One region of the Marinobacter sp. JSM 1782161 genome, then DNA from elsewhere that is predicted to be linked to it. Evidence: riboswitches for the same ligand, from Rfam matches in the RefSeq annotation. Region 1 holds a riboswitch; each other region holds the start of a gene.

The links. Region 1 has a riboswitch for thiamine pyrophosphate ahead of thiC (phosphomethylpyrimidine synthase ThiC). Riboswitches for the same ligand answer to the same signal wherever they lie in the genome.
Positions count from the first base shown of each region.
Region 2: another riboswitch for thiamine pyrophosphate. It lies ahead of GQB00_RS17565 (sodium:solute symporter family transporter); the one in region 1 lies ahead of thiC (phosphomethylpyrimidine synthase ThiC).
Region 3: another riboswitch for thiamine pyrophosphate. It lies ahead of thiB (thiamine ABC transporter substrate binding subunit); the one in region 1 lies ahead of thiC (phosphomethylpyrimidine synthase ThiC).

Region 1 is NZ_WSSA01000006.1:88,294-97,666, reverse strand. It holds gene GQB00_RS20705 (glycosyltransferase family 4 protein) at 1-124, opposite strand, end outside; gene GQB00_RS20700 (ELM1/GtrOC1 family putative glycosyltransferase) at 141-1,073, opposite strand; gene lpxL (LpxL/LpxP family Kdo(2)-lipid IV(A) lauroyl/palmitoleoyl acyltransferase) at 1,070-2,047, opposite strand; gene waaA (lipid IV(A) 3-deoxy-D-manno-octulosonic acid transferase) at 2,244-3,503, shown strand; gene GQB00_RS20685 (TolC family outer membrane protein) at 3,535-4,917, opposite strand; TPP riboswitch at 5,116-5,218, shown strand; gene thiC (phosphomethylpyrimidine synthase ThiC) at 5,389-7,269, shown strand; gene nudF (ADP-ribose diphosphatase) at 7,374-8,003, shown strand; gene GQB00_RS20670 (DUF1249 domain-containing protein) at 8,003-8,491, shown strand; gene cpdA (3',5'-cyclic-AMP phosphodiesterase) at 8,634-9,373, shown strand, end outside.
Region 2 is NZ_WSSA01000004.1:236,971-246,343, reverse strand. It holds gene GQB00_RS17585 (flavin-containing monooxygenase) at 1-776, shown strand, start outside; gene GQB00_RS17580 (methyl-accepting chemotaxis protein) at 840-2,093, shown strand; gene GQB00_RS17575 (potassium channel family protein) at 2,100-2,528, opposite strand; gene GQB00_RS17570 (MBL fold metallo-hydrolase) at 2,618-3,586, opposite strand; TPP riboswitch at 3,722-3,842, shown strand; gene GQB00_RS17565 (sodium:solute symporter family transporter) at 3,832-5,202, shown strand; gene GQB00_RS17560 (PHB depolymerase family esterase) at 5,505-7,193, shown strand; gene GQB00_RS17555 (3-hydroxybutyrate oligomer hydrolase family protein) at 7,275-9,373, shown strand, end outside.
Region 3 is NZ_WSSA01000003.1:157,047-166,419, reverse strand. It holds gene GQB00_RS13475 (FMN-binding glutamate synthase family protein) at 1-1,517, opposite strand, end outside; gene GQB00_RS13470 (ATP-binding cassette domain-containing protein) at 1,598-2,218, opposite strand; gene thiP (thiamine/thiamine pyrophosphate ABC transporter permease) at 2,211-3,878, opposite strand; gene thiB (thiamine ABC transporter substrate binding subunit) at 3,854-4,855, opposite strand; TPP riboswitch at 4,901-5,000, opposite strand; gene GQB00_RS13455 (BCCT family transporter) at 5,399-6,985, shown strand; gene GQB00_RS13450 (alpha-L-glutamate ligase-like protein) at 7,100-8,104, opposite strand; gene GQB00_RS13445 (inactive transglutaminase family protein) at 8,104-9,373, opposite strand, start outside.

The DNA of each region.
Region 1 (9,373 bases):
TGGGCCCGCCGGACGACAGCACGTAGGACTCGTGGCCGCGCTTGACCAGCTCGCTGGCCAGTTCCACGGTGCCACGTTCGACGCCGCCGCTGGTCAGGGCCGGCAGAACCTGGAGGATCCTCATGTCCCGCCTCCCAGCATCATGGTCGGGCTCCGTCCGCTTGCGACAACAGCCAGCGTGCGGCGCGGTCGGCCTCCCAGAGGGGCTCAGGCTGCGCTGCGCCCTCGGTCATGATGGACGGGGCCCGCGTAAAGGGCGCAACGCGATGCTCGTCCAGTAATTGCGTCACGCCGTGCGCCACGCGACTGCTGTCGCGGGGGGGGAGGTCGAACACCCCGGTGGGAATGCCGGCCGTGAGGGATTCGTAGACCATGGACACGCTGTCCGGCGTGATCCAGCAGGCACGGCTGTCCGCCAGCGCATGGCTCAGCCACAGGCTGTGGGTGTCGCGATGATCCCTGAAGGTGAAGTGCGCTCCGGCTCGGCTCCTGAGTGCCACGATAACCTCCTCCGGTGTACGGCGGCTGGATGAGACGGTCCAGTGCCACTGAGGATAGCCTGTGCGAAGTCGGTCCACCTGGTCCAGTATCGGGTCCGCATTCCAGGCGAAATGTTTGGACGGCCCGCCGATCAGCATCAGGCCGTGACGCTTCTGCGACAGTCGTGCCATGGGCGTCATGGTGTTGAGGGCGCCGATGGTGACCAGCGTACGGTCGTCGGCCTGCGGCTCGTCGTGGGCCGGGATGATGGCGTAATCGACCCAGCGTCGCGGGAAACCCGGGCGCATCAGCACCACGGTGCGAGCCCGTCGGCGCAGGGACAGCAGCAGCCGATGGGTGCCGCTGCCGGCGGCAACGATCCAGTCGGGACTTTCCAGCTCCGGATCCGGCATGATCGGCGCCCGCCCCAGCCAGGCCCGCCAGCGGCTGACTCTTATGGCGCTGGCGTCGATCCAGTAAACGCGCGCGCCGGCCAGGGCCTGCAACCGATTGGCCAGACCCCGCAGCTGGTTCTGGTGACCGGGGCGGTCGTCGTGCAGGCACCAGACGATCGGCGGCGCGCGTTCACTCATGATCGCTTCTTGCGCTTTTTGCGTTTGCGGTAGAACCCCGGATCGTCCCGCGATGGCCGCGTCTTGAAGCGGCGGTGCATCCACAGGTACTGGTCCGGGTGCCTGCGGATCTCACGCTCGATGGTCTGGTTGATGCGTGTGGCATCGGCCAGGTCATCCCCGGAGGGAAATTCCTCGAACGGAGCGTGGAAATAGATGTCGTAACCGATGCCATCCTCGCTCCGGAAGTGGCTGAACGGGATCACGGCGCAGTCGCTGCGTTCGACGATGCGGGCGGTGGCGGTGATGCTGGCGGCCGGCACATTGAAAAAGGGCGCGAAGACGATGCCCTTGCGGCCGTAGTCCTGGTCGGTGGCGTACCAGACGATGCGGTTGGCCTTCAGGCGCCGGAACAGGCCGCGCAGGTCCTTGCTGTCCAGGGCCACGCCGTAGCGCCGTTCCCGGGCCCGGGTCATGATGGCGTTCATCAGCGGGTTGTTGTGATCGCGCTGCATCACGTCCGCCTCGATGAACATGCACACCAGGCTGCCACCCAGGTCCAGCGTGCTGTAATGTCCGCCCAGCAGCAGGATGCCCTTGCCCCGGGCGAGGGCGGCATCGACGTGTTCCAGGCCATGCACGCGGGTGATGGGGCGCAGGTCTTCCGGGTTGCGGAACCAGGCCAGGCCGATTTCCATGACACCAATGCCGTTGGAGTGGAACGACTTGCGGACCAGGGCCTCGCGCTCGGCGGCGCCCAGCTCGGGGAAGCACAGGTCGATGTTGGTGCGGGTGATGTGGCGGCGGCTGGACAGGGTGCGGTAGGCCAGCTCGCCGATCAGTTTGCCGATCGCCCACTGCAGGCGCATGGGCAGGCGCGACAGCAGCCAGATCAGCCCAATGGACAGCCAGGTGGGCCACCAGCGTGGATGCCGGTAATGGGACAGGTCCGTGTCACGGACGCGTTTGCGTTTCCTGGTTTTCGTCGAACTCACATCGGCTCCGGTCGATTCAGTCATCGGCGAAAGTTTATCAGCAAATCCGGCATTTAGCCGGGTAACGTCTTGATAACGGCGGCGCACGGGTGGTCTATGCTGTTGCTGTCACTCCGGAGACGGGGTGTGGAGGGGCGTAATGTGCGGCACGATTCGTTAGAATCGCCGCCAATCCTGATTCCGGCCTGGAGTTCCGATGCTTCGTTTTGTCTATTCCGTGACCTTTCGCCTGATCCTGCCGTTTGTGCTGATACGCCTGTGGTGGTTTGGCAGACGGTCCCCGGACGCACTGAAGCACTGGCAGGACCGGATCGGCCTGATTCCGTCGGTCGAGGGTCCGGTCATCTGGGTGCACGCGGTCTCCGTGGGGGAAACCATCGCCGCGGCGCCGCTGATCAAAACCCTGCTGGCGCGCCGCCCGGATGTCACCGTGCTGATGAGCGCGATGACGGCCACCGGTCGGGCGCGGGCGCAGGCACTGTTCGGGGACAAGGTGCGTTACGCCTACTCCCCCTACGATACGCCCGGTTCGGTGCGCCGCTTCCTGAGGCGTGCCCGGCCCGAGGCACTGGTGATCATGGAAACCGAGCTGTGGCCCAACATGATCTATGAAACCGCCACGGCGCAGACGCCGATCTTTCTCGTCAACGCGCGCATGTCTGAACGCTCCGCCCGGGGCTACAAGCGCTTTGGCCATGCCAGCCGCCGCCTGTTGCAGCAGATTAACTGGATCGCCGCCCAGGCCAGCAGTGATGCCCGCCGTTTTGTGGATATCGGTGCCGAAGAGGATGGCGTATCGGTGACCGGCAGCATCAAGTTCGACGTGCGCGTTACCGAGGCCCTGCGCGAGCAGGCGGCGGCCCTGCGCGAAGCCCTGGGGCGGGAGCGGCCGGTCTGGATCGCGGCCAGTACCCACGACGGCGAGGATCGTCAGATTCTCGAGGCCCATGCCCGCCTTCGCGAGCGGATGGACGATGCCTTGCTGATCCTGGTGCCGCGCCATCCGGAGCGGTTCGACGATGTGGCGGATCTGGTCGGGCAGCAGGGATTCAATCTCCTGCGCCGTTCATCCGGTACCGTAAACCACGATTGCCAGGTGTACCTGGGCGATTCCATGGGAGAGTTGATGCTGCTCTACGGCGTTGCGGATGTGGCCTTTGTGGGCGGGTCGCTGATCGAGCGGGGCGGGCACAATCCGCTGGAGCCGGCGGCCTGGGGCATGCCAGTGATGACCGGACCGCATGTGTTCAACTTCGACGACATCTACGACCGCCTGGAGCGCGGCGAGGCGCTGGTCCGGGTTGGCGACAGTGGGGAGCTGGCCACGGCGGTGGCCGACTGTTTGCAAGACGAGGCCCGGCGCGAGGCGCTGGGACGCCATGCACTGGCGGTGGTGGACGCCAATCGGGGAGCTCTGGAGAAGGTGGTCAACGGCATCCTCGCCAAGCTCGACTGAACCTGGGGATGCCGTTGGGTGCGCCTACTGACTACTGACCCTGCATAGGATCGACGGTCTTGCTCTCGTCGGCAATCGCTTCGATGCCGGGTGCGGAGGCGCTGAGCCAGCGGTTAAGGTCCACCAGGTCCTGCGGGCTCAGGGTGCCGGCGGTCAGCTTCAGGTTCAGGGTGTTCACCACATAGTCGTAACGGGCGTTGGCGTAGTCCCGCAGGGCTTCGTAGTAGTTCCGCTCGGCATCGAGCACTTCCACGATGTTGCGGGTGCCCACCTCGTAGCCGGCCCGGGTCGCATCCAGGGCACTGCGCCGGGACACGATCGTCTGCGCCTGGGAGTTCACCGACTCGATGTTGGTGTTGACCGTGCGGTAGAAGCTGCGAGTGTTGACGCTGACGTCGCGCCGCACGGTGTTCAGGCTCTCCTGGGCGGCCACCACCTGCGCCCGCTGCTGGCGGATGCTGGCTTCGGTGCCGCTACCCTCGTACAGGGGCACATTCAGGTTCAGCGCAATCACGCCCTCGGTGTAGGTCCCGTCCTGGGTACCCTGAGTCGGCGACTGCTGGTTGATGCCGTCGTATTCCGTGTTGCCGTAACTGGCACTCAGGTCCAGGGTCGGGTAGTGGCCCGCTTTGGCCACATCCAGCAGCGAGCGGTTGGACTGCAGCTGGTAGGCGGCGGACTGGATGCGCCAGTTCTGTTGCAGGGCGATGTTTTCCCAGGCGGCCGGGTCCATGGGCTGTGGCCGCGACAGAGGGAAGTCCTGTTCCAGGTTCTGCAGGTCTTCGGCGTTCTCGCCGATCAGGCGGCTGAGCTGTTCCCGCGCCACGTCCAGGTCGCCTTCGGCGGCGATGCGCTCGCTCTTGCTGGCGTCGTAGGAGGCGCGTGATTCGTACACCTCGGTGATGGCGATCAGGCCCACCTCGAAACGTTCCTGGGCCTGGTCGTACTGGCGTTCGAAGGCGGCTTCGGCGGCCTTGACCGTGGTCAGGTTGTCTTCCGCCCGCAGCACGTCGAAGTAGGCGGTGGCGACATCCAGGATCAGCTGTTGCTGGGCCAGGCTATAGTCGGCCCGGGCGCTTTCGCTCTGGAACTCGCTGGCGTCCAGGTTGAACCAGGCGTCCAGGCGGAACACCGGCTGGGTCAGCTCCAGGCCGTAGGTGTAGCTCTTGTACGACTCGTCCGTGGCCGGCCCGTCGGTGTCCGTGTGGCTGGCGGTGCCGACTGCGTCCAGTTGGGGCAGGAGGTTACTGCGGGTGACGTCAACGTTGGCCTGCTGGGCCTCGTAGGTGGCTCGGGCCGAGGCGATGCCGGAATCGTAGGCCAGTGCTTTCTCGTAGGCGTCGATCAGGTCGAGGGCCATCGACGGCTGGGCGACGAACAAGCCTACCAGGCCGGTGAGCAAGGGTTTCTTCATGAATTCTCCTGCCTGCACATTTTTTTGGTGAGCGTCCTGTCTGCCGACCCGGGCGTCGGCCAGATGGGGGAAGAGCCCCGGCGCTGGACATTATGGACAATAATACAGCGTATCTCTACACTCCGGATGACCACCGGAGACATATGGGGCGCTCGGCTTGGTTCCGCGTCCCGATCGAATGCCTCCGATGATCCAGTTTGCGTCTTGACGGGGTGCCGGCGTGCCGGCTGAGATTGCCTCAGGCAAAACCCGAGAACCTGATCCGGTTAGTACCGGCGTAGGAATCACAGACACGCTTCTCTATGTAGCGGCTCAGTTGTGGCAGTTGTTCAACGGTCCTGCCCGTTTCGGGCGCCGGGATCGGCCAGACCGCCACCTCGTCATACGCGCTCCGTCCAGAAGGGCATTCCGCCTCGATGGATTTCAGTTCGCCGCCGGCTTCTCCGGCGGGCAACGAAAGAGGACGCTACCATGACGAGTACCAAGCCCACGTTCCTGAGCGAAGCCGCCCGGGTCGACCAGGCCGCGGTGGACCCGCTGCCCAGTTCCCGCAAGATCTATGTCACCGGCAGCCGGCCGGACCTGCGCGTGCCCATGCGCGAGATTCGCCTGAGCGATACCACCACATCGGACGGGCCGCAGCCCAATGCCCCGCTGGTGGTTTATGACACCTCCGGCCCTTACACCGACCCGGCCGCCGACATCGACCTGCGCCGGGGCCTGACGCCGGTGCGTTCGGCCTGGATCGCCGAGCGTGACGACACCGAAGAGCTGCCCGGTTACAGCTCCGACTACACCCGCCGCCGCCTGCGCGATCCGGCGCTGGACACCCTGCGGTTCGACGATCATCGCAAGCCGCGCCGGGCCCGTGCGGGTCGCAACGTCAGCCAGATCCACTACGCGCGCCAGGGCATCGTTACGCCGGAAATGGAGTATGTGGCCATCCGCGAGAACCTGAAGTTGCAGGAGGCGCGGGAGCAGGGTTGGCTGGACGACCAGCACCCCGGCCAGTCTCACGGTGCGGCGATCCCCAGTGAGATCACGCCGGAGTTCGTGCGCGAGGAAATCGCCCGGGGCCGGGCCATCCTGCCGGCCAACATCAACCATCCGGAAGTTGAGCCGATGATCATCGGCCGTAACTTCCTGGTGAAGATCAACGGCAATATCGGCAACTCGGCGGTCAGCTCGTCCATCGAGGAAGAGGTGGAGAAGCTGACCTGGGGCATTCGCTGGGGCTCGGACACGGTGATGGATCTGTCCACCGGCAAGAACATCCATGAGACCCGCGAGTGGATCATCCGCAACTCGCCGGTACCGATTGGCACGGTGCCCATCTATCAGGCCCTGGAAAAGGTCAACGGTGTGGCCGAGGACCTGACCTGGGAGATCTTCCGCGACACCCTGATCGAACAGGCCGAGCAAGGCGTGGATTACTTCACCATCCATGCCGGCGTGCGTTTGCACCACGTGCCGCTGACCGCCAAACGCGTCACCGGCATCGTCTCCCGCGGTGGCTCGATCATGGCCAAGTGGTGTCTGGCCCATCACCGCGAAAGCTTCCTCTACGAGCACTTCGAGGACATCTGCGAGATCATGAAGGCGTACGATGTGTCGTTCAGCCTCGGCGACGGCCTGCGCCCGGGCAGCATCGCCGACGCCAACGACGCCGCCCAGTTCGGCGAGCTGGAAACCCTGGGTGAGCTGACCAAGATCGCCTGGAAGCATGATGTCCAGTGCATGATTGAGGGGCCGGGCCACGTGCCCATGCACCTGGTCAAGGAAAACATGGACAAGCAGCTGGACTGCTGCGACGAGGCGCCGTTCTACACCCTCGGGCCGCTGGTCACCGACATTGCGCCGGGCTACGACCACATCACTTCAGGCATCGGCGCGGCGATGATCGGCTGGTACGGCTGCGCGATGCTCTGTTACGTCACGCCCAAGGAGCACCTGGGACTGCCCAACAAGGACGACGTCAAGACCGGGATCATCACCTACAAGATCGCGGCCCATGCCGCCGATCTGGCGAAGGGGCATCCCGGCGCCCAGCTGCGGGACGACGCTTTGTCGCGGGCGCGCTTCGAGTTCCGTTGGGAAGACCAGTTCAACCTGGGCCTGGACCCGGACACCGCGCGCGCCTACCACGACGAGACCCTGCCCAAGGATTCGGCCAAGGTGGCGCATTTCTGTTCCATGTGCGGGCCCAAGTTCTGCTCCATGAAAATTACCCAGGAAGTTCGGGATTACGCCAGTGAGCAGGGGCTGGAAACCCGTGACGCGATCGATCGCGGCCTGCGCGAGAAGTCCTCCGAGTTCAAGGACGGCGGCGCCCGGCTTTACGATCGGGTCTAGCCCCGGGCGACATCGCTGACCTGACCTGTCGACAGGGGCGGGGCTTGAAATATCGGCCTCGCGCCCTCTATTGTTCTGCTTCACTCCCGCAAACAGGCAGGCTCATGTCCGAGACGACCCGCAAACCCTTCCAGTTCTCCCAGGATGACGTTCGCATCGACAAGCGCGAGACCGTCTTCCAGGGCTTTTTCCGCATGGAGCGGCTGCACCTGAGCCACGCCCTGTTCGCCGGCGGTGAGACCGGGGCGTTCGAGCGTGAGCTGTTTCTGCGCGGCGATGCCACCTGCGTGCTGCCGTATGACCCGGTGCGCGACGAGGTCGTGCTGCTGGAGCAGTTCCGGCCCGGGGCTCTGTGGCGCGATCAGTCGCCGTGGCTGCTGGAACTGGTGGCTGGTATGAACGAGCCGGGGGAAACGCCGGAGGATGTGGCCCACCGCGAGGCCGATGAGGAAGCCGGTCTGACCTTCCGGCGTCTGGAGAAAATCTGCCAGTATCTGGTGTCACCGGGTGGGACGACCGAGATGGTGTCACTGTACTGCGGACACGTCAGTACCGAGGGCGCCGGCGGCCTGTACGGGCTCGCCGAAGAGAACGAAGATATTCGCGCACATGTAATGGCGGCGGAGGATGCTTTGCGTATGATAGCGGATGGACGGATCAATAACGCCGCCGCGATCATCGCGCTGCAATGGCTGGCCATGCAGCGCAACCGACTGAAGGAAGAGTGGAGCTGATGGCTCAGGACACCGGCACGACATTACAGCGCAAGAAGGCCTATGTGCCGGACCTCCGGCGTTTCGGGGCGCTTTGCGAGGCCAACTACGGCCGCATCCGGCGCCTGCGCCTGTTGGCGGAGGAACATCCGGACGTGGCGGAGTTCGAGTTGCGTGACGGCGATGCCTATTTCGGACGTGTGCGTATCGAGCAGCTGCAGCAGTCGCGCTTTACCGAGACCCTGCTGCTGGAGCAAATCCACAACGCCGGCCGCTGGCTCAACAACCCGCACCTGACGGTCCGGGTCTACCACGACGCCGGACTGGCGGAAGTCATCAGCTGCTACCGCTACAACCGGATCGAGGCGATCAACGACTACCCCAACCGGTTCATGCATCACCCGGACGAGAAAACCCAGGTCAACGCCTTCCTGGCGGACTGGCTGGCGTTCTGCCTGCGTTTCGGGCACGTCCCCGCCGGGCGCATTGCCTGGCCGGTCGCCGACTGACAGCGCCATTCACGTCAGGGCGTTGATCTCCCGTCGAATGTGACAGGTTTTCAGGAAAATCCGCGGTGGATCGGTTACTGTATACACAATCGAAATTGTGTACCGTTATGGATCAGATCCGTCCTGGAGTTGCGGCCCTGTCATGCACACCCCATTCACGCCTTCGTTAACAGAACGTCCTGCCGGCGCGCCGCTGCGTGTCCTGCAGGTGACGGATCCGCACCTGATGGACGACCCCGATGGCGTCCTGCTGGGCATGAAGACCAGCGAAAGCCTGCAGGCGGTACTGGACCTGATCGACCGTGCAGAGGACGCGCCTGACCTGGTGCTGGCCAGCGGCGATATCTCGCAGGACGGCAGTGAGGGATCGTATCGCCAGTTCCAGGCGATCATGGCGCGGTTTGCCTGCCCGGTCATCTGGATGGCCGGCAACCACGACGATGCCGCGGTGATGGCAAAGGTGATCGCCGGCACGGACGCCGCCCAGCGCCGGATCATGGCGGGCGGCTGGCAGATCGTGTGTCTCGACTCGTCGGTGCCCGGCCAAGTGCATGGCGAGATCGCACCGCAGGAGCTGGCTTTTCTGCGCGACTGCCTGGACGACGCTCCCGACACCCCGACGTTGGTGGTTTTCCATCATCACCCGGTAGACATCGGTTGCCCCTGGATGGAGCGGATTGGTCTGGTCAACCGCGCCGAGCTGCGGGTCGCCATTGCCGGCCATGCCCAGGTGCGCGGGTTGCTGTGGGGGCATGTCCACCAGGAGTGGGACGACCGGCGTGACGGTATGCGCCTGATGGCCACGCCGTCCACCTGCATCCAGTTCGAGCCCGGATCCACCGACTTCTCCCTGGACGACAGGGCGCCCGGTTATCGCTGGCT
Region 2 (9,373 bases), on a different contig from region 1:
AGCTGACCCGCTGGAAGAACGTCTCGCTGCAGACCCTGTTCTACCAGGCGTGCCGGCGTTATCCGAAGCTGATGCGCCGTATTCTGCGCCAGCACCTGAAAACCCAGCTGGGCCGGGATTTCGACGTCGATACCCATTTCAATCCCAGCTACAACCCCTGGGACCAGCGCCTGTGCCTGGTGCCCAACGGCGACCTGTTCCGGGCGCTGCGCCGGGGCGATGCCCACGTGGTCACCGACCACATCGAGACGTTCACCGAGACCGGCGTCCGCCTGCAATCGGGACAGACCCTGGAGGCGGACATCGTGGTGTCCGCCACGGGCCTCAACCTGGTAGCGCTGGGCGGCGCCGAGCTGTCCGTGGACGGCCGCACGCTGACGCCCAACGAAACCATGGGCTTCAAGGGTATGATGCTGAGCAACGTACCCAACCTGGCCATGGTGGTGGGCTACACCAACGCCTCCTGGACCCTCAAGGCCGACCTGACCGCCGAATACGTCTGCCGGCTGCTGCAGCACATGGACCGGCACGGCTACGACGCCTGCACGCCGGTAGTGGACGGCGACGTCGCCGAGGAACCCTTCCTCGACCTTGACGCCGGCTACGTCCGGCGCGCCCTGGAACAGCTGCCCAAGCAGGGCGATCGCAAACCCTGGCGGCTCTACCAGAACTACCTGCTGGATCTGCTGCACCTGCGCTTCGGCAAGGTCAACGATCCGGCCCTGCATTTCGACCGGGTCGACGCCGGCGAGCGGGTATCGGCACAGCAGGCCTGAACGGCATTGTCTTGATCTGGCGCAACACAGATTTGCAGTAGGATGCTATGTTTGGGAGTTCTCATGCTGTCATTGGAGAACTTTCGCCCTATGCCCGGCCTGCTGAAAAACGCGCGTCTCAAGTACAAGTTCTGGTTGCTCAACATCGTCGTGTTCGCGGTGATGATGCTGCTGGTGGTTTTCGCCCTGGATCGCATCGCCGACGCCAGCGGCCAGACCCTGTCCCAGGCCATCGGCAAACACGCCGCCGCCTTTGCCGGCGTCGTGGCGGTGCTGATGCTGGTGGAAATGGCCTGCTCACAGCTGTTGATCAGCTTCATCGAGCGCCACGTGCACCGGCTCAAGGACACCATGGTCGAGGTCCAGTCCAGCGGCAACCTGAGCCTGCGCGCCAACGTCGATTCCAGTGACGAGATCGGCGCCATGAGCGACGCTTTCAACGCCATGCAGAGCCGCACCGGTCAGGTGGTGCAGAGCATGAAGGCCGCCATCAGCCGACTGGAGCAGGAAGTCCAGGCGCTGACCGAGGCGGCCGAGCGCAGCCGCGACGAACTCCAGCGCCAGCAAGCCGGCACCGATCGCTCCGCGGACGCCATCGAGGCCATGCTCAACGGCTTCCAGGGCATCGCGCAGCAGGCGGATGCCGCCAAGGAACTGTCCCACGAAGCCCGGGCCGCCGCACTCAACGGTAGCGAGCGGGTGTCCCGGACGTCCCGCTCGATCCAGCAACTGGCCGAGAAGATCCAGACCTCCGCCGGCAGCGTCGAGGCCCTGGCGGAGAACAGCCGCGAGATCGGCAGCGCCGTCACCGAGATCCAGGGCATCGCCGAACAGACCAACCTGCTGGCGCTCAACGCCGCCATCGAGGCCGCCCGCGCCGGCGACCAGGGCCGCGGCTTTGCGGTGGTGGCCGACGAGGTACGCCAGTTGGCGCAACGGGTGCAGGACTCCACCGAACAGATCCAGGGCACCATCGACCGGTTACTGGGCACCATGGGCGACGCCGTCCAGCAGATGAACACCAGTTCGGTGGACGCCAGCCGCTGCGTGGACGAGGCCGACGCCGGCGCCGCCGCGCTGCAGGAAATCAGCGCCATGGTGCTGCGCATCGATGACAGTAATCAGGAGATCGCCGACGTCTCCGCCCAACAGACCGCCGGTACCGACGCGGTACAGACGGACATGCAGAGCATCCGTGAAACCACCCAGGCCATGGTCAGCCAACTGGTGGACAGCGCCAACATGAGCCAGCGCCTGCGCGCGTTGATCCGGGAGCTGGAAGGTGCCGCGGCCCAGGTGTCGGTGGAGAACGCCTGAGCGGCGTCAGCGGCCCAGCTTCCAGGTGCGCTGCATCTCCAGGAACAGGAACGACGCGCTCCAGGTAATCATCACCAGCCCGGTCAGGGCCTCGATGCCGGAAACGTAGCGGATGGGGCCGAACGGCTCGATGTCGCCGTAGCCGACGGTGGTGTAGGTGGTCATGGAAAAGTAGACGCAGTCCAGCAGCTCGCCGTTGAAATTGCCCACCAGGCTGCCCCAGTCCGGGCGCTCGTTCATCCAGTAATAGACCAGCCCGAACAGCCAGATCTCCGCCAGGTGCGCCAACAGCGCACCGCCGACACCCACGACGATGCGGAAATGGTGGGGCAGGCCCAAATGGGGAATAAAGCGGCTCAACAGGTACAGGCTCTGGAAGTGCACCAGCACCACCAGCGCCGTCACGCCGATATTGAGCGCACTGACGACCAGCAGGGAAACCTGATCGATTGCAACAGCATCGGACATCGCGGGCATCCTGTTAACGACTCAGGGAGCAGCATACCCGCGTCCGGCCATCCTCGCTAACAGCCTTCCGCACAGCGTCCGCTGGCATCGAACGCCATGGTCCGGCCACTGAGCGGCACGTGCGCCGGCACATCCACCGCCTCGATGAACGCCGCCGTGCGGGTCCCCGCCTGAACCTTGCCATCCTTCGTCGCCGGTTCGTTGGCGTGGGAGGGAATCACGCTGGCCGGCTCCACCAGCTCGTTGACCACGTAGGCCGCCTCGGTGGGGCCGGTGGTGTAGGTGTCGCCGATGTTGATCACCGCCAGCTTGGCACCGTAGTAGTCCTGGACAACCGCTTCCTGATCGGCAGTGATGCCGGTGTCCCCGGACAGGTAGACCACCAGGCCGTTGCTGAAGGTGAGCACATAGCCGGTGGGCGGGCCCACGTAGGCGGTCAGCCCGGCGGCCTGGTAGATCTTGCCCATCTCACCGTCGATGAACTTCGGCGACAGGCCGTTGCTGTGCACCGCCGGCACGGTGGTGATGCCGACGCCGCCTTCATCCACGTGGGCGCCGAAGCGGACCAGCACCGAGTTGTCCGGGTTGCCGCCAGCGGCCTGCAGACGCCCGGCGAAGAAGCTCGCCATTTCGCTGCCGGTGACGATGCGCGCGTCCTTGGCCACGGCGATCTTCACGCTGTTGGACAGGGGTGCGTCGTCCTCCGAGGCCGCCGGGCTACCGCAACTGCCGGCATTGGGCTCGGGGATGTGACGGTCGCCCAGGTGATCGCCGTGAACGTGGCTGACCAGCACCACGTCGATATCACCCAGGCGCGGGTCGTCGGCCCCGGCCACGGTGCGGCCGGCGTCGTAGAGAATGCGGGTGCCGTTGGGGTCTTCGAACACCAGGGCCCGGTCGAGCACGCAGAACTCGCCGTCCTGGCCGCCCAGTGGGGTCACCCGGACGGTGTCGGCCGCGTGGGCGAGGGGATTGGCCAGAACCAGCAGCGCCAGGGCCGCGAGTCCGGATCGGATAAGGGGCATGCGGAGTCTCCTTCTGGTCGGTGTCCATGCGTCGTCGAAAAGAGGCTACGTCGTTCAAAGTAAAGCCGATTAAACGCCAATCGCCTGAACTTTCGAACTGTGTCAGTATGGACCATTACTTACCGACTACACACATTTTGTCGCCAGGGGAGTCCGCCGCGACGCGGTGGACTGAGAACACGACGGGCCTTCCCGTCCCAAACCCTGGAACCTGATCCGGTTCGTACCGGCGGAGGAAGCGCGACGTGATTCTGACCTCGGTGGCCATAGCGGCCGCACTGCTTGTATTCACCTGGCTGGGCCTGCGCGCCCGGGCGACGGACGGCGGACTGGACGACTACGTCACCGCCCGCAATTCCCAGGGCTCCCGCGCCCTGGGGCTGTCCTTCCTGGCTTCCGGCATGGGCGGCTGGATCCTGTTCGCACCGCCCGAAGTGGGCGCCCTGGTGGGGCCGGTGGCCCTGGCCGGTTACGCCATCGGCGCGGCGCTGCCGTTCCTGGTGTTCGCCGCCTGCGGCCCGGCCATCCGCCGTCACCTGCCGGAAGGCCGCAGCATCGGCGAGTTTGCCGACGCCTGTTACGGACCCCGCATGCGCCGCTGGGTGGCGCTGATCTCGGTGTTTTATATGCTGTGCTTCCTGACCGCCGAGCTGACCGCGGTGGGCGCCATCACCGCGCTGCTGACCGATCTCGACGGCAATATCGCGGTGCTGGGTGTCGCCCTGGCAACCCTGACCTACACCGCCTGGGGCGGGCTGCGCGCCAGCCTTGCCACCGACCGCTGGCAGGCGCTGCTGCTGATCGCCCTGATCGCACTGGTCGCAGCGGTGGCCCTGCCGCAACTGCCGGATCGCCCCGCGACCGCCATGGCCTCGGCGCCACTGGGTGATGCCCTCGCCGTGGCCCTGACCCTGGTGATCGCGGTCACCGCCGCCAACCTGTTCCACCAGGGCTACTGGCAACGCCTGTGGGCCGCCAGCAGCGACCGGGCACTGGGCCGGGGCGCGGTGCTCGGTGGCATAACCACGGTGCTGGTCGTCGCCCTGGTGGGCGGTCTGGGCATTGCCGCGGCTGCCAGCGGCGCCGACCTGGGCAGCCCGCCCATTCCCTTCTTCGCGATGCTCGGCCAGGCGCCGGGCTGGCTAAGCCTGGCGGCGCTGGTGCTGGCGCTGACCCTGGTCGCCTCGTCGGTGGACACCCTGCAGAACGGGCTGGCGTCGCTGGCGGTGACCGAAAAACGCGGCCTATCGCTGAGCGGTGCGCGCTGGCTGACGGTGGGCCTGATGGTGCCGGTGGTGATCGTGGCGCTGCAGGGCTACTCGGTGCTGCGCCTGTTCCTGATCGCCGACCTGCTGTGCGCCACCGTGGTGGTGCCCGTGCTGCTGGGCCTGTGGTCGCGCATGACCATCGAGGCGGCGGTGTGGGGCGCCGTGGCCGGCCTCATCGGCGCCATCCTCCCGGGCTGGATCGACACCGGCAGCGCGATGCGGGGCCTGCACGCGGCCAGCTTCCCCGGCGGCGTACCGACCCTGGCGCCGTTCCTCGGGTCACTGCTTGCGTCCGCCGGGATCAGCGTTGCGGTGAGCCTTTTGCGCCCGCGCACCACGACCGCCTGACGGCCTGATCATCGGCCGGCCTCTCACGTCAGGCCGGCCGATCTGTCCAATCCCGCGGACACTGTCCATCGCCGCGGACACCGCCTCCGTCCCGTCCGCTGGGGCTTTGCCGCCCGACGCAGCCCCACACCTGTCCGGGAATCCGGATACTCCTCTCGGCCCCTGCCAGGCGCAGATTGCCAACCTGCTGTTTTAAAAGCTTTTCCTGGATTGGCATGGCAACCGCATAACACCCGGTTGCCGGGCCCAGTGGCCCGTCTGAATCCCCTTCATCACAACAACAAGACAGCAAGGAGCGCACCATGCCTACCCGATTGCTCATGGCGGTCGTCATGATCGTGCTGTTGCCGGCGCTCGCCAGTGCCGGCAGCGTCACCTCCAACACCCTTCCCGCCGGCAGCTACGCCGCCTCCCGGGACCGCCAGTACCAGGTCTATGTACCCGACACGCTGATCACCCCGGCGCCCATGGTCATGGCCCTGCACGGTTGCAGCCAGACCCAGTCCAACGCCCTCAACGAGTGGGGGCTGCAGTCGGCCGCCGACCGCTACGGGTTTATCCTGGTCACACCGTTCATCACCAGCTACGACGGCCTGCGCAACCAGAACTGCTGGGGCTTCTGGTTCGACCAGCACCAGCACGAAGGCTCCGGCGAGCCCCAGGATCTGCTGCGCATCGGTCAGGCGGTGGAGGCGACCTACAGCATCGACCCCAACCGCCGCTACATCACCGGCCTGTCGTCGGGCGGTGCCATGGCAGTGGTCGCCGCCGTCATCCACAACGAATACTGGGCCGCCGCGGCTCCGGCCTCGGGGCTGCCCTACGGTGAGGACGCCGCCTCGGTCTCCCTGTCCGGGCAGTGTCCCGGCTACGCCACCTTCCACAGCGTCAGTCAGTTGGTCAGCGACATGAACGCGGAACGGAACGACACCTACCCGATTCCGCTGATGGTCCTGCAGAACAACAACGACTGCACGGTCATCCAGCCGGCGGGACGCAACATCCGCGATGCCCACCTGCAGGTGTTCGGCGACGCCAGCCACAATACACCCGCCACCGCCCAACAGAGTCAGGCCACCTGCGCGCCGTTCCACCAGGACGACTACGACTGCCTGCACACCCGCTACGGTAACGGCGACGGCCGCTCGGTGATGGAGACGGTGTTCTTCGACGGGCCCACGGCGACAGCCAATACCACGGACACTGACCACGGCCATTACTGGGTCGGCGGCGAAGATGGCAGCGAAGGGGCCTGGGCAGTGCGCGCCGGTCCCAGCTACCCGGACATCATCTGGGACTTCTTTGCCCGCCACAGCCGGGACGGTTCAGGCGGAAGCAATGGCGATCCCTCACTGACCCTGAACGGCGACAACCCCATGACCGTGGATCTGGACAGCACGTTCACCGATCCCGGCGCCACCGCCACGGATCCGGAGGACGGCAGCCTCAGCGTCAACGCCGACTGCAGCGCCGTCGATACCAGCACCGAGGGCGACTACACCTGCACCTACTCTGCCACCGACAACGACGGCAACAGCGTCACCCGCAGCCGCACCGTGTCGGTCATCGATCCCAGCGCACCGGACGTCACCTGCGATACCGCCAACGCTTCACCCAGCGGCCATATCACGGCCGGACGAGCCACCGCCGGCGGCACCTCGGACCTGCGCGCCTTCTCGCTGACCGACCAACAGGACATCGGGGCGTCTTTCGACACCTGGTCGAGCGTCACGCTGTTCCAGGGTGAGCCGGGCACCTGGTACGCCGCGCAGCCGGAAGCCTGTCGAACAGGTGGCGGCGATACCGGCGGCGACGGCGACTGCCAGGACTGGTACGCCACCAATCTGCAGCACGACTCTGCCGGCCGGGCCTACTACCAGATGGGCTATTTCACCATCGGCGGCGACGACGCGCTGGGCGCCGTGTCGGGCACCTACGCCTGGGTCCACAGCACAGCGGCCGGAGTTTTCCAGGCGGGCCAGTGCCCGTGACAGCGTTCTCCCACCCGGCCTGGTGCCGGGTGGGAAGGGCTCATCCCTGACAACAATCGATAAAAACCAGAGGACATGATCATGCAACGTCTGACGCACCTGGCCCTGCTGGGCACCTGCACGCTGGTGCTGGCTGCCTGCAAAACCGACGACCTGCCAATCGCGGGCATCAACCAGAAGCCCGATTTCCTGACCAGCGACATCGTTCAGCAACGCTACGACAACGCCGACAACGACCTGCTGACCGGCGGCCTGGGAGCCAGCGGCCTGGCCAGCGCGACCGCACCGGCACCGGCCGATCCCCTCAACCCCACCGCCGCCGAACTGCGCACCCTGGCCATCTACAACAACTACCGGGCGCTGGTGGACACCACGGCCGGCGGCGGTTACGGCACCCTGTACGGGCCACAGGTGGATGCCGAAGACAGCGAAGGCCGGATCCAGGGCGATGAATACCTGGCCCTGATCACGCTCGATGACCGCGACGTGCCAGCCACAGTCATGCTGCAGATTCCCGACCGCTTCGACCCAGACAACGCCTGCATGGTCACCGCCCCATCGTCCGGCTCGCGCGGAATCTACGGCGCCATCGGCACCGCCGGGGAATGGGGGCTGAAGAAAGGCTGTGCGGTGATCTACACCGACAAGGGCACCGGGACCGGCGCCTTCAACCTGATGACGGGTGCCGGCCAGACACTTCTGGGCCAGACGACAACCGATGCCACGGCCCAACGTCAGTTTCAGCCGGATCTGTCGGCGTCGGACCAGGCCGCGTTCAACGCCGACTGGCCGGATCGCTTCGCGCTCAAGCACGCCCATTCGCAAACCAATCCGGAGGCCGACTGGGGGCAGTACGTGCTCAAATCGATCGAGTTCGGGTTTTACGTGCTGAACGAGGTTTATGGGGACGAGTTGCCCAACGGCAAGATCCGGGTGACCGTGAAACCGGCCAATACCCTGGTGATTGCATCGTCGGTGTCGAACGGTGGCGGCGCCTCGGTACGGGCGGCGGAGGAAGATCGCCGCGGCCTGATCGATGGGGTCGCCGTCTCCGAACCCAACGTAAACCCGACCGTGGAGAACGGCTTCAGCATCCGCCAGGGCAACGCGGCGCCTGTCAGCGACCACAGCCGCAGCCTGCTGGATTACACCACCGCCCTGGCGGTCTATCAGGGTTGCGCCAACCTCGCCCCGGACGTCCGGGACAACGCGCCATTCAACGCCGTGCTCAATGACGCCGCAGTGGATGACAACATCTGCAGTGCCCTGGCCGCCAAGGGTCTGGTCAGCGGGGCGGACACCGATACCCGGGCCATGGACGCGCAACGCATCCTGAATGAGACCTACGGCGTCCAGCCGGAGCAGAATCTGGTCGCCCCCAGCCACTTCGGCGCCGCCGTGGCCCAGAGCATCAGCATGACCTACGCCAACGCCTACGGGCGCTTCGGGGTCGAGGATCGCCTGTGCGGCCTGGGCTATGCCGCCACCAACGCCAGCACCGGCGCGGTCGAGCCGCTTGCAGACACCACTGAGGCGACCCTGTTCGCCACCAGCAACGGGGTTCCACCCTCGGCGGGCATTCACCAGGTGTTCGACGACGCCAGCGGAGGCCCCACCAACCTGGCACTCAGCACATCCCCCTCAAGCGGGTTGCCGGACTACGGCCTCGACGCCCTGCTGTGCCTGCGCAGCCTGGCGCTGGGCCGCGATGCGGTTACCGGGGCACCGCTGCCGGACGACCAGGCGGCCCAGGCCGAGCGCATCGCCGACGGCATTCGGGCGATCCGTGCCAGCGGCAACCTGCGGGGCACACCAGCGGTATTCGTCACCGGACGTTCCGACGCCATCCTGCCGATCAACCACACGTCGCGACCGTATTTCGGGCTTAATCGAACAGTCGAGGGGGCTCGCAGCCAACTGCATTACTACGAAGTGCTCAACGCCCATCACCTGGACGCGTTCAACGCCTTCCCGGGCTTTGACGAGCGCTACGTGCCGCTGCACCGCTATTACGTGGAAGCGCTGGACCGGATGTACGCCCACCTGAGCACCGACGAGGCCCTGCCGCCGAGTCAGGTGGTGCGGACGACTCCGCGGGGCGCGGGTGCTCCAGCCATTACCCACGCCAACGTGCCGCCGATTGCCGACACGCCGGAAGAAGCCGACCGGATCGTGTTTGA
Region 3 (9,373 bases), on a different contig from region 1:
TCCAGGAAGCGGAACAGCTCCATGTAGGTCCGCACTTCGTTCTCGTCCACGCGTCGGATGATGTGCTCCGGCCCCAGCTCCCGCGGGTGCTTGAGCCCGGAGGCGCCCAGCAGGTTGGTCAGTGCCTGCATGGTATTGCGGTGGAAGTGATAGACCCGCTGGCTCTTGTCCGCCACATCCAGCTTGCTGCCCCGGCGCGGGTCCTGCGTGGCGACGCCGGAAGGGCACTTGTCGCTGTGGCAGCTTTGCGCCTGAATACAGCCCAGGGAAAACATGAAACCGCGGGCCGCGTTGCACCAATCGGCGCCCAGGGCAAGCGTGCGCGCAATGTTGAAGGCCGAGGTGATCTTGCCGGCGGCCCCGATGGCGATTTCCTCGCGCAGATTCGCTCCGACCAGCGCATTGTGGACCAGTTGCAGCGCTTCGGTCATCGGCATGCCCAGGCGGTTGGTGAACTCCAGCGGCGCGGCGCCGGTGCCGCCCTCGCCACCGTCCACGACGATGAAATCCGGACGTTTGCCGCTTTCCAGCATGGCCTTGACCAGGCCGAACCACTCCCACGGATGCCCCAGGGCCAGCTTGAAACCCACCGGTTTGCCGCCGGACAGCTCGCGCAGCCGCTCGATGAAATCCATCAGCTCCAGCGGGGTGCTGAAGGCACTGTGCTGGGCCGGGGATTCCACGTCTTCCCAGGGCGTGACGCCCCGGGCCTCGGCGATTTCCGGGGTGACCTTGGGGCCGGGCAGGATGCCGCCATGGCCCGGCTTGGCGCCCTGGGACAGTTTGATCTCGATCATCCGTACCTGGTCACGGGTGGCGTTCCGCACGAACAGCTCCTCGTTGAAGGAGCCGTCCCTGTTGCGGCAGCCGAAGTAACCGGAACCGATCTCCCAGACCAGGTCGCCGCCGTGTTTGGTGTGGTAGCGGGAAATCGAGCCTTCCCCGGTGTCGTGATAGAAGTTGCCCAGCTTCGCCCCCTGATTGAGGGACTCGATGGCGTTGGCCGACAGGGAGCCGAAACTCATGGCGGAAATGTTGAAGATGCTGGCGCTGTAGGGCTGCTTGCAGTGTTTGCCGATCAGGATACGGAAATCGTTGTCCTTGTGGTCCACCGGCGCCATGGAGTGGCTCATCCATTCGTAGCCTTCGGCGTAGGTGTCGTGCTGGGTGCCGAACGGGCGCTTGTCGAGTACGTTCTTGGCGCGCTGGTAGACGATAGCGCGCTGTTCCCGGGAGAAGGGTACCTCCTCGGTATCCCGCTGGATGAAGTACTGACGGATTTCCGGACCGATCGACTCCAGGAAGTAGCGGAAGTGGGCCAGGATCGGGTAGTTGCGGCTGACCGTGTGGCGGTGCTGGAGCAGGTCGTAGGTGCCCAGGATCGCCAGCAGACCGAAGATCAGGGGCAGGAAAAAGGTGGACGGATAGAGCCAGGCCAGCGGTAACGTCAGCACCAGTCCAAGCAGCGATATCACATAGGCTGTATAGCGGGCTGGTATGGGCGACGACTTGTGCATGTACGAAAGGCTCCCTGTATTCGCGAATAGACTGTGACGGGCCTGCCGGGGGCAGGGGCCCGTATTGGAGCATAGCTGGTTCAGGCTGTCAGGCGCAGTACGTCGTCCGCCAGGGTTTGCACATCGTCTGTGTCATGGCTGACCAGCAGCAGGGTGGTTCCGGCGGCCTTGTGACGGTCCAGCAGGGCCAGCAGGGTGGCGCGGGTGTCCGGGTCGAGGCCGGTCAGGGGCTCGTCCAGCAGCAAGAGGGGCGAGCGGCGCAGCAGGGCGCGGGCGATGGCGATTCGCTGGCGCTGGCCGCCGGAGAGCGCGGTGGGCAAGCGCTGTTCCATGCCCGCCAGGCCGACATCCGCCAGCATCGACGACAGCGCTGTCTCGTCGGCGTCGCTCAGCTTGAGCCCCGGGTGGATGCCGATGGCCAGATTGTCGCGGACGCTGAGGTGGTCGAACAGGTTGTCCTCCTGGAACACCGAGGTGACCGGCCGCTCCCAGGGCGGCAGAGCGTCGATGTCATGGTCCTGCCAGCGGACGTGGCCGGATGTCGGCTCCAGGAAGCCGGCTACCAGATTGAGCAGCGTGCTCTTGCCGCAGCCGCTTGGGCCGGTGATGGCGAGGCAGGTGCCGGTGTCAACGCGGACACTGAAGGTCAGCGCCCGCTCGGCGCCGGGGTAACGGAAGGTCAGGCGGTCGATGTCAAGCATGGATCGGATACCGGCGTGATTGGAATGAACGTTGTTGCGGCTTGCGATGTGCGGCCCGCGATAGGCGGTTGAGCGCATGAAACACCAGCAGCAATAGCAGCAGCATCACCAGCGCCGTGGCCGAGGCGTTGGCCATCTGGTAACCGGCCAGTTGCTGGTACAGCAGCAGCGGCAGTGTCGGGTTGGCCGGGCTGCCGAACAGGGCCACCACGCTGAAGTCCCCCAGCGACAGGCCGGCCGCGTAGGCCAGTGCCAGCAGAATCGGGCGCCGCAGCAGCGGCAGGACGATCCAGCGCAGGCGGTAAAGCCCCCGCACGTCCAGTTGGTCCGCCAGACGGGAGGTCGCGGGCGACAACGTGGCCAGCGGCCCGCGCAGGACCTGCAGGACGAAGGGCAGCGCCATCAGTGCGTTAATCAGCGCCACCAGCGTCAGCCCTTGCGGGCCCTGGCCCAACTGCGGCCGCAGCAGGATGAAAAGCCCCGTGCCCAGCACCAGGGCCGGCACTAGCAGGGTCAGGTGGCCGCATGCTTCGGTCAGCCGGGCGCGACGACCATGGCCGGCCTGACGTTCGTGCCGGCTGCACCCCAGGATGGCCAGCCCGAACCCCAGGCTCATTCCGGCCGCGGCCGTGGCGACCAGTACGCTGCGCAACAGACTGGACCAGAGCAGGGTGTTACCGGCGCTGGTCCAGAGTTCGGGCAGCCCTTTCCAGACCACCGCCGCCAGCGGCAGCAGCAGGAACAGCAGGAACAGCGCCAGCAACGTGCGGTCACGCCAGCCCGCCAAGCCCCGGGCATCGCGGCGCAGACCCGGTGACGTTTCCAACTGCCCCGGAACCAGTCCGGATGGGCCCCGATAGCGGGTGGCCAGCCACCACAGGCTGCCGCAGATCAGCAGTTGCACCAGTGCCAGCACCGCGGCACGTGCAAAGTCGAAGTCATAGCGCAGGGACTGGTAGATGGCCACCTCGATGGTGGTGGAGCGCGGGCCGCCGCCGAGGGTCATGACGATGGCGAAGCTGGTGAAGCAGAGGATGAAGATGAACACCGCCAGCCCCGGCAGGACCTGTCTCAGCGCGGGCCACTCCAGGCTGCGCCACAATGCGCGGCTGCCCAGGCCGTACTGGGCGGCCAGGCGCCACTGATTGGCGGGGATGCGTTCCAGGCCCTGCAGCAGGATGCGCGCCGCCAGGGGGGCGTTGAAGAAGACGTGGGCCAGCAGGATGCCCTGCAGGCCGTACAGGGTCCAGCCTCCGAGGGCGTCGAACACCGGGCTGAGCCAGCCGCTGCGGCCGTAGACCGCGACCAGCCCGAAGGCCGCGACGATGCTGGGCAGCACCAGGCTGAGCTCGCTCAGGCGCAGGATCAGTCCGCGGCCGAACAGTCGTGGTTGGCGGTGCAGGGCGCGGGCGACAGGAATGGCCAGCAGCAGGCTCAGCAGTGTGGACAGGGCGGCCTGGTAGACGCTGAACCAGATCACCTGGCGCAGGTAGGCGGACTGCCACAGCTCGGTCAGCGCCGCCCCGCGCCACTCGCGCATCAGCCCGAAAAAGCCGGCGGCGACGATGCCCAGCAGGAGCAGCGCCACCAGGCGACCCGGCCAGATCTGCCAGCGGGGATGGCTCAGCGGCGGTGTCATTGTGCGGTCGCGTTGAGCCACTCGTCGATCCAGGTCCGGCGGTTGTCCGCCACGGTTTGCGGTTCGAAGTAGAGGGTCTGTTCCGGCCGGATCAGGCGTTCAAAGACGTCCGGCAGCTCATCCCCCAGGTCGGTGGCCGGGTACATCACGTTCTTCAGCGGAATCTCGCTCTGGAACGCCGGTGACAGCATGAACGCCAGGAACCGTTGCGCCAGCTCGGGCTGGTCGCTGGTACGCACCCGGGCGCCAACTTCCACCTGCAGGTAATGCCCCTCGTCGAACGCCACCGCCTGGTAGCGATCGGTGTTATCCACCGCCATGTGGTAGGCCGGCGAAGTGCTGTAGGACAGCACCATCGGCGCCTCGCCGTTCATGAACAGGGAAAAGTAGGCGTCGCTCCAACCCTTGGTCATGGTCAGGATGTGTGGCTGCAGGGCCTGCCATTTCTCGGCCGCCCGGTCGCCGTAGACTTTCTTCATCCACAGCAGGAAGCCCAGCCCCGGGGTGCTGGTTCGCGGATCCTGCAGGATAATCTTGAGGTCATCGGGGGCGTTGATCAGGGCATCGAGGCTGGTTGGGGGATGCTCCAGCTGCTCGGTGTCGTAGACGAAGGCGAAGTAGCCCCAGTCGTAGGGCACGAACGTGTCGTCGTTCCAGGCGATGGGCAGGTCCAGAGCTGACAGCGAGGTGCCGTGCGGTGCCAGCAGTCCGGTCCTGCGGGCGTCCGCCATGATGCTGGCGTCCAGGCCGAGCACCACGTCGGCGGGGGTGGACTCGCCCTCCAGGCGCAACCGATGAAGGATAGCGACGCTGCTGTCGAGGGCTACGAAATCGAGGGTGCAGTCGCAGCGGGCTTCGAAGCGTTCCTTGATGGCGGGTCCCGGTCCCCACTCGGACACGAAGGACGGGTAGGTGTAGACGGTCAGTGTGGGCGCGGCGAGGACGTACTGGCTGCAGAAAACCAGGGCCGCCAGCAGTGCCCGGAAAGGTATTGCCATGTCAGGGTCCCGTTATCGGTCGGTGGAAACGGGGGCCGCAGAATAGGCGCAATGCCACTCAATCCCTGCGCCGGCATGATCCGGATCAGGTTCTGCGGGTTTGATCTCAGCCTGCCATTTCCAGCAGACACCCCGTTGAGAGGTTTTCATTCTAACAGAGACCTTCGCCGTCATGGAGTCGCTGGACATAGAGTCGAGTCGCTGGAAGCGTGGCGGGTTATTTGCGGACGGCGACAACCATCTTTAGACCTGTAAGTAAATAGCGGGTCGGGCGTCTCACGTGACGCCGGGCATGTCGGTGCTTGGGAATGTCACTCTTCAGACGCCGAAAAGTCTTTCGGGCCGGCTTTATCCGGCTGTTCCGGCATATTATTGGGATTTTCCGTATTTTCCGGGAAGCGGCGGCCAATCTGGTCTACGTTGAGTGTATGGAGGCAGGCCGTCATTCGATTTTGATATTTTGTACTCAAATCAATAAACTTACACGCCTGTAATTTGAGTCCAAAACTATTGGGCCAGTAAATCCGTTCGAGGAGACTTGACGTGAGCGAAGTCCTTAAAGACGAGTACTCCACCGACTATCAAGCGGGTCAGGACAATGTAACCCCCCTGGGGCTCGACCTGCACAAGACGGTGTTCTTCATTACCGCTGCGTTGATTATCGTATTCGTGGTGGGAACCCTGCTGTTCCCGGACGTTTCGAAATCAATGCTTAACGGCGCCAAGACCGGGGCCATCAATAACTTTGACTGGCTGTTCCTGATCAGCGGTAATATCTTCGTGATTTTCTGCCTGGCACTGATCTTCATGCCGGTGGGCAAAATCCGCATCGGCGGCAAGGATGCGGTGCCGGAGTTCTCCACCCTGTCGTGGTTCGCAATGCTGTTCGCAGCCGGCATGGGTATCGGCCTGATGTTCTGGGGCGTGGCTGAGCCGGTGGCCTACTACACCGACTGGTATGGTACGCCGCTGAATGCAGCGCCCAATACGCCGGAAGGTGCCAGCATGGCACTGGGCGCCACCATGTACCACTGGGGCCTGCATCCGTGGGCGATCTACGCGGTGGTCGCGCTGTCCCTGTCGTTCTTCGCCTTCAACAAGGGCATGCCGCTGACCCTGCGTTCCGCGTTCTTCCCGATCTTCGGTGATCGCGTCTGGGGCTGGATCGGTGACATCATCGACATCCTGGCGGTGCTGGCCACCATCTTCGGTCTGGCGACATCTCTGGGTCTGGGGGCACAACAGGCGGCTTCCGGTCTGCAGTACCTGTTCGGCGTCGACGGCGGCATGGCAACCCAGATCGCCATCATTGTCGGTGTCACCTGCGTGGCGCTGGTATCCGTGGTGCGCGGCCTGGACGGTGGCGTCAAGATTCTCAGTAACATCAACATGGTCCTCGCAGCCCTGCTGTTGGCGTTCGTGATCTTCGCCGGCCACACGCTGGGCGTGTTCCAGGCCATGTGGACCACCGCCTCCTCCTACGTCGCCAACATCGTGCCGCTGAGCAACCCGTTCGGTCGCGAAGACGAGACCTGGTTCCACGGCTGGACCGTGTTCTACTGGGCCTGGTGGATCTCCTGGTCACCGTTCGTCGGCATGTTCATCGCCCGTGTTTCCAAAGGCCGCACCGTACGTGAGTTCGTCACCGCGGTACTGATTATCCCGACCGTGATCACGGTTGTCTGGATGAGTGCCTTCGGTGGCAGCGCGCTGGAGCAGATTCAGGCGGGCGTGGGCACCCTGGCGACCGATGGCCTGAGCGACGTTTCCCTGGCCATGTTCCAGATGTTCGAGAATATCCCGCTGACCGCGGTGATCTCCTTCATCGGTATCATCCTGGTGCTGGTGTTCTTCGTGACGTCTTCGGACTCCGGTTCGCTGGTCATCGACTCCATCACCGCCGGCGGTAAGCTGGATGCGCCGACCCAGCAGCGTGTTTTCTGGGCGGTTATGGAAGGCGCCATTGCAGCGGCCCTGATCTTCGGTGGCGGCTCCGAGGCCCTGACCACGCTCCAGGCGGGTGCAGTCAGTGTCGGCTTGCCGTTCACGCTGGTCTTGCTGGTCATGTGTTATGGCCTGTTCAAGGGGCTGAACAACGAGCGGGCGCTCATTGACGCCGGTATGAAGTAAGCCGAACCCCGGCTGAAACAAAAAACCCGCCTCGAATGAGGCGGGTTTTTTTATGTTCGCATTCCGGCTCGTAGTGATCCGGGCAGGGTGACCCGGCCAGGGTAGGCGGCGCGCTCAGGCGCTGGCGTAGGCTCCGGGGCGAACGTCTCGCTTGGCCGGCGTCGACAGATTGCCGGCGTGGCTGAAGACCGACATGGCGTACTCCACCCGTGCTTCCGGTGTCAGGTGGGTGCGCTTGAGGCCCTCGATGTAGTGCAGGCGGGGCAGCAGCCCCTTGCCGTTGGCCATCTGGATGGCCAGGCCGGGGCGTGCGTTGAGTTCCAGCAGAGTGGGGCCGGTTTTCTGGTCCAGCACCAGGTCGGCACCCATGTAGCCCAGGCCGGTGGCCTCGTAGCAGCGGGAGGCCATCACCAGCATGGTGTGCCACTCCTCAATGTGGATCTTGTCCAGCGCGTGGCCGGTATCCGGATGGGTCTTGACCGGGCGGTTGAACTGCACCGCGTTGAGGCTTTGCCCCGTGGCGATGTCGATCCCCACGCCGATGGCGCCCTGGTGCAGGTTGGCTTTACCGTCCGATGCCTTGGTGGCCAGGCGCAGCATAGCCATCACCGGATAACCCCGGAACACGATGATGCGGATGTCCGGCACGCCCTGGAACGAAAAGTCGGTCAGCGACGTGCGGCACTGGATCAGGTCCTCGACAATCGCCACGTCAGGGGAGCCGCCCAGGGAGTAGAGCCCGGCCAGGACGTTGGACAGATGCCGCTCCAGGTGTGGCAGGGACACTTTGGCGCCGGACGCTTTGACGAACTGATCGTCCTCGCGCCCGGTGATCACCAGGATGCCCTTGCCGCCGGAGCCTTTGGCCGGTTTGATGGCGAAACCGTCCAGGTTGGGGATCATCTCGCGGAAGTGGGAGATCTCGTGCTGCTGGCTGACCACCTGACGCAGCTCCGGCGTCGCCACGTCGTACTCGGCGGCAATCAGCTTGGTCTTGAGCTTGTTGTCCACCAGCGGGTACGCGCTACGGTCGTTGTAGCGCGCAATGTAGTCCACGTTGCGGCGGTTCATGTTAAGCATGCCGCGGCGCGCCAGAGCGCCAGGGGAGATCCAGCGCATCAGTCGTATTCCTTCATCGGGTGGAAGCGCCGCAGTTCACTCAGCTTGTAGCCGGTGTACTGTCCCATCAGCAGGATCACCGCCAGCACCACCAGGTGCAGTTCCGGGAAGTTGAACGTCAGGTGTCCGGCCAGCGGCAGGCTCATCACCAGGTACGCCAGTATGGCCACCAGCAGGCTGCCGCCGCCCTGGACGAAGACCTCGTGGGGGCCTTCCTCTTCCCACAGGATCGACATCCGTTCGATGGTCCAGGCCAGGATCACCATGGGGAAGAAGGTGACCGTCATGCCTGTGTTAAAGCCCATCTGGTAGCCGACAATACTGATCGCCGTACTCATGAATATGACCAGTATGATCAGCGTGGCAATTCTCGATACCAGTAACAGATTGAGATTGGACAGGTAGCCCCTGAGCAGCAGCCCCATGGCCACCACGCTGACGAAGGTCACCAGGCCGGGGCCGAGGGATGTCTGCAGGAAGGCCACGGCGATCAACACGGGCATGAAGGTACCGGACGTCCGGATGCCGACGATCACGCGCATGAACGCCACGACCATGGCCCCCAGCGGCAGCAGCAGGAGCATGCGGAACATGCTCTGCTCCTCGATGGGGAGCTGATAAAGGCTGAGGAAGCCCAGGCCGTTCTGCATGGATTCGGCGCGGGCCAGCTGCAGGGCCGGTACGGTCTGGCGCAGCATGGCAAAGCTGACCACCGACTGATTGCCGCCCATGACGTCCAGCAGCGAGTCGGTGTTGCGGCTCCACATCAGGACATTGTCCGGCAACCCCTGTTCGCCCGTTTGCGGGTCGAAAGTCAGCCAGTTCTCGCCATCGTAGATTTCCAGGAACGGGCGCAGGGGCTGGCGGCGGCGTGCGTCCTCGAGCTTGATGCCTTCTGAGATACGCGCCGGGATGTCCGCGTAGTTGAGGAGCTTGGACACCACCTCGACGTCGTTGTTGCCCGCCAGCAGCAGTGCGGTGTTCTGGTTCGGATCGGAGGACCGGACCAGCTTGATCACTTCCCGGGTCATGCTTTCCGGGGTGCTGGATTTCGCCGCCGCCAGGTCGAGCACTTCGTTCGCCGCTGTGGCCTGGGGCTCCTCCCAGAAAACGCTTTCCGGTACCGGTGGCGTATCCGGTGACTGGGCGCGGGCGTTGGTGTCCGGCACGAACTGGGCCTTGAAATACAGCGTCTGCGGACCGTTGGCCTCGCGGATTGACCACTCGCCGCGGCGGTCGCCGTTGTCGTCGACAATCGAGAAGCCGTAA